2 regions of the Paenibacillus sp. OT2-17 genome follow, and region 2 is predicted to be linked to the other one. Evidence: riboswitches for the same ligand, from Rfam matches in the RefSeq annotation. Region 2 holds a riboswitch; the other holds the start of a gene.
The links. A riboswitch is a leader RNA that binds a small molecule or an ion and turns the genes downstream of it on or off. The one in region 2 is predicted to bind cobalamin.

Region 1 (2,203 bases), on a different contig from region 2:
TTCCAGCCGTAGCCCCCGCTCCGGCCACCGCTAACGTTCCGGCGGTGCTCTCGGCGGTAGGCACTTGCCCGCTCCAGCGAGCGTTGGCTGCGCCAGGCAGCTTGCCGCCGACAGCGAGACGGCTTAGTGCCTCTGCTGCCAGCGATGCCGGGGCTGCGCCGGTTTGCACAGCAGTCGTTGCCTGCACGGCAGCCATCGCTTGCGGGCGTGCCTGCGTCGCAACCGCAGCGCCGCTCGCGGAGGGTCCAGCGGGCGTAGTCGGGGCTGCACCTGCCTGCGGTGTATCCTCTTGTGCGCCCAGCGACCACGGCTCCGCTTCCGTGCGGAGACGCTGGTGCGGCTTGAGTGCCTGCTCGGTCGCATCTAATGTGTATTTGCGCTGATATCCGCGCGGAGTCACAATCAAGCCGTCATACACCGTCGTCGAGGAATTGCCGATGATTACAGTCGTCAGCATCCCAATGTCATGGTTCAGCATATCTTCCAGCGTCGTTACAATAACTTGCTGACGTTCACGATAAGCACTTTTCACCAACCCGACTGGAGTTTGCGGATCGCGGTAACGCAGCAAAATGGACTGCGTCTCCACAATCTGGCGGGTACGCCGACCACTGCGCGGGTTGTATAATGCAATCACAAAATCGGCCGAAGCCGCTGCTTCTACGCGCTTCACAATCGTTTCCCATGGGGTCAGATGATCACTCAGACTGATCGTGCACGCATCATGCATAACTGGCGCCCCCAACAGTGAAGCACAGGACTGAATAGCCGAGATCCCCGGTACGACTTCTACCTCAACTCCGTCCTCGCGTCGCCAGCCTTTTTGCATCAGCACCTCATACACCAGCCCTGCCATACCATAGACTCCTGCATCTCCACTGGAAATGACAGCTACCTTCTTGCCCATCTCTGCTTGGCGAACCGCCTCCTGCGCACGGCTCACTTCCTCTGTCATTCCTGTGCGTACAATCTCCTGTCCGTTCAACAACGGACGGATCAAATCAACGTAGGTATTGTAGCCGATAATGACCTCACTTTCGGCCAGCGCATCCAGCGCCCGTTTTGTGATATGTTCCATATCTCCTGGTCCAAATCCAATCACCAGCAATTTTCCTAATGGGCTCATCGTGCTCCTCCTATTCATCCTTTTCAGGGCAGCTATGCTATCTATTTCAATGATTTATGCACATCGTGTAACTCAAAAAAACCCCATCCTGCCCGGATGGGGTTTCTATGTACGCATCTCTCATCAGACGAACAAACAGCGTAAGAAGACACTATTTGTCTTCCTCCAGCCTGCCGTTGTTTTCCATCTGACTGTTTACGTTTCAAACGCTGCTGCACGTTCATATCCACGCAAACCTCTAGCCAACATGGAAAAAGCAACGTGTGCCTGATTTCCTGATTTCGTACACCCATCCTCTCCGCGAAGGTTAACGGTGCATACAGATCAAGGTAGGTCTCCTGGCTTGGCATCAACGGATTCTTTCGTCTTCCCCGTTTTTCACGAGTGACCATTTTAAAAAATCCTCTTCCTTACAGTGGCGGGACCGCTCGGGATTTGCACCCGATTCCCTGTTACCCTTTGCTCAACCGCAAAGGCACCTTGTCTGTCCGCTATTTGATTATGGGTCTTATCATAACCTTGCCTCAATCAGTTGTGCAAGCACGAAAAACGCTTTATTTCAAGTTCTCTGCTTTATTTTTTAACATATGTAGCAATTCGTCCGGGTCCGCAGAGATACTTAATAACGCTGGGTGCTCGGCCCCGGTAAACCCTTCTTGCACGCTATGACGCACCATTTCTACTAACGGGTCAAAATATCCATTCACATTCAACAGCCCAATGGGCTTGCGATGAATCCCGATTTGCGCCCAGCACAATACCTCGAATAGCTCCTCGAAGGTTCCCAAGCCACCCGGAAGAGCGATAAACGCATCGGCCATCTCGCTCATTGCCGCTTTACGCTCATGCATGCTTGCTACCTCAATAAATTCGGTAACTCCCCGATGAATGATCTCTGCATCAAATAATAGGGTGGGCATAATGCCAGTGACCTGACCGTCACCCGCCAGCATTCCATCCGCCACCTCTCCCATCAGCCCCCTGCTAGAGCCACCATAGATCAGACGGATATGATGGCGAGCCATGGCTTCCCCCAGCTTGCCTGCAGCCTCAACATATACCGATGAATGTCCAGGT
Region 2 (2,203 bases):
GAAACGGGCTACCGCATCCGCACTTTGCTCAAGCTTGGCGAGTGCGGAAGGATCGTGTTTGCCAAGTGCAGCCGTCAGGACGGCGATTTCCTCCAGCTTTTCATCGGCAAAGGCCAGCGCTTGCACCAGCTCCTTGTCCAGCTTGTGCTCTGCCTCCAGGCTGACTGGCACATGCAGCAGACTGCATGATGGCTGTACGATAATCTGTGCGGCAGTGGTTTGTTCTGCTAACTGACCCAGCAGGGCAGCCACAGCGTTCAGGTCGCTTCGCCATATATTGCGCCCGTCAATAACCCCAGCGCCCAGCGTTTTTCCTTTAGGGAAGCCATGCTGCAATATATGCTGAAGATTTTCGCCATCATCATACACAAAATCAAGACCCAGCCCCTGTACCGGAAGTGCGGACAGACGCTCATAATGGTCCAGGCTGCCAAAGTAGGTTTGCAGCATTATATTCAAGGAGGGCGCAGCTTGAGTCAAAGCTTCATAGACTTCCTGAATAATGTCCAAATCCTCTGCCGGGAATGAGGTGGTTAGGACAGGTTCATCGATTTGGACCCACTGAACGCCTTCTGCCGCTAGTTCAGACAGGATACGGGTGTACAGTGGCAGGAAGCTTCGTACGATGGTGGCCAAATCCTTACGATCATAGCCTTTGGATAAGGTAACGAATGAATAGGGGCCGATGAGGACCGGTTTCCCATCAATGCCTAGTTCTTGTTTTGCTTCACGATAAGCCTGTAAGGGTTTATTTTCAGTGAACACCGGGACTGCGTTTGCCAATTCAGGAACGATGTAGTGATAATTGGTATTCATCCATTTGGTCATTTCACTGGCGGTTGCTCCCTTCTGTCCACGAGCGATCCCAAAATACACGGACAGAGGAACCGGACCTGCGGGACGATGGTTGAACCGTTCGGGTACCAGACCGAACATTACAGATGTATCCAGCATGTGATCGTAATAGGAGAAGTCTCCGACAGGAATGCGATCAATCCCCTTGTCACGCTGCTTGCTCAGATGCTCCAACCGTAATCTTTTCATCTCCGTCTGCAGTTCGCTTTCGTTAATGCTGCCGTTCCAGAAGCGTTCCAGTGCTTTCTTCCATTCCCGGTTTTCGCCGATACGCGGATATCCCAGATTACTGCTAATCAAGCCGGACAATTCAGGCCATTCAATAATGGACATGTACTTTTCCTCCTAGTGGGTAGCTGTTTTATTTTTACGTACCAAAAAAGGCATTCTTCCCCCAGAGTTAAAAATAAGTAGGGGAAAGAATGCCTCCGTGATTAAAAAATCAAAAATACGGCGACTGCTCTTAACACCTCCCTATCTTCCGTAGGTACTTGCGATGTTGTTAAAATAGGCAGGTCTCCTGACTTACGGATCATGACTCTCAGCATTCCTTCCCGGTCTGTGGACCAGTGGATATATGAACAGCTGAAAGTTCCCCGTTTACAGTGGCGGGACCGTGCCGGATTTGCACCGGCTTCCCTTTTAAGCCTGATCTGAATAGAACAGACACCTATCTCCAAGCTATGCGGTTAAGGTATGACGAATAATTATGCACTCGTATACTTGTTCACCATCATAAGTGAAACTTACAGGATGCGCAATAGAAACTCCAATGGAAACAGTTAGCTATATGAAAAAAAGACAAGCCTTACCCATGATGGGGACTTGTCTTAGATATATAGCATCTTGCCGGGTAAACTTCGCGTTAAGCCAATGAAACGGTATAGCCTGCCTGAATACTGGCTTTTACATCTACCAGACGCTGGTTGCGACTGCCCCGGAAGGGAAGGGTCAGGTCTTTTTGCTGTTCTACAAAACGACCATCCACAATCACATCGCACAAAAGCGCTAGCTCCTGTCGCTCCTGATCTGTGAGTAAATCTTCATAGACAAAGCCAGTATAAGCCCACACGGTTCTGTCGGGACAGGCCTCGCGGAAGTCACGCACAAATTGCGAGCATTCTGCTGCTGAGAAAAACGGATCTCCCCCGCAGAGAGTCAGTCCGTCCAACAACGGATTATCCATGATGTCACGAATGACTTCCTGTTGTCGTTGGGGTGTAAATGGCTCACCTGCACGGAAGCTCCACGACGCTGGATTAAAGCATCCGGGACAGGCATGACGGCAACCGCTAATAAACACGACAGTGCGCAGGCCGTATCCTTCGTTCAGAGATTCCGGAATGTA

Region 1: another riboswitch for cobalamin. It lies ahead of cobJ (precorrin-3B C(17)-methyltransferase); the one in region 2 lies ahead of metE (5-methyltetrahydropteroyltriglutamate--homocysteine S-methyltransferase).

What each region holds. Positions count from the first base shown of each region.
Region 1 covers NZ_WUDQ01000027.1:1,790-3,992, forward strand. The annotation lists gene cobJ (precorrin-3B C(17)-methyltransferase) at 1-1,126, opposite strand, end outside; cobalamin riboswitch at 1,438-1,623, opposite strand; gene GRP75_RS07710 (LOG family protein) at 1,681-2,203, opposite strand, start outside.
Region 2 covers NZ_WUDQ01000054.1:4,183-6,385, reverse strand. The annotation lists gene metE (5-methyltetrahydropteroyltriglutamate--homocysteine S-methyltransferase) at 1-1,188, opposite strand, end outside; cobalamin riboswitch at 1,349-1,544, opposite strand; gene nrdG (anaerobic ribonucleoside-triphosphate reductase activating protein) at 1,721-2,203, opposite strand, start outside.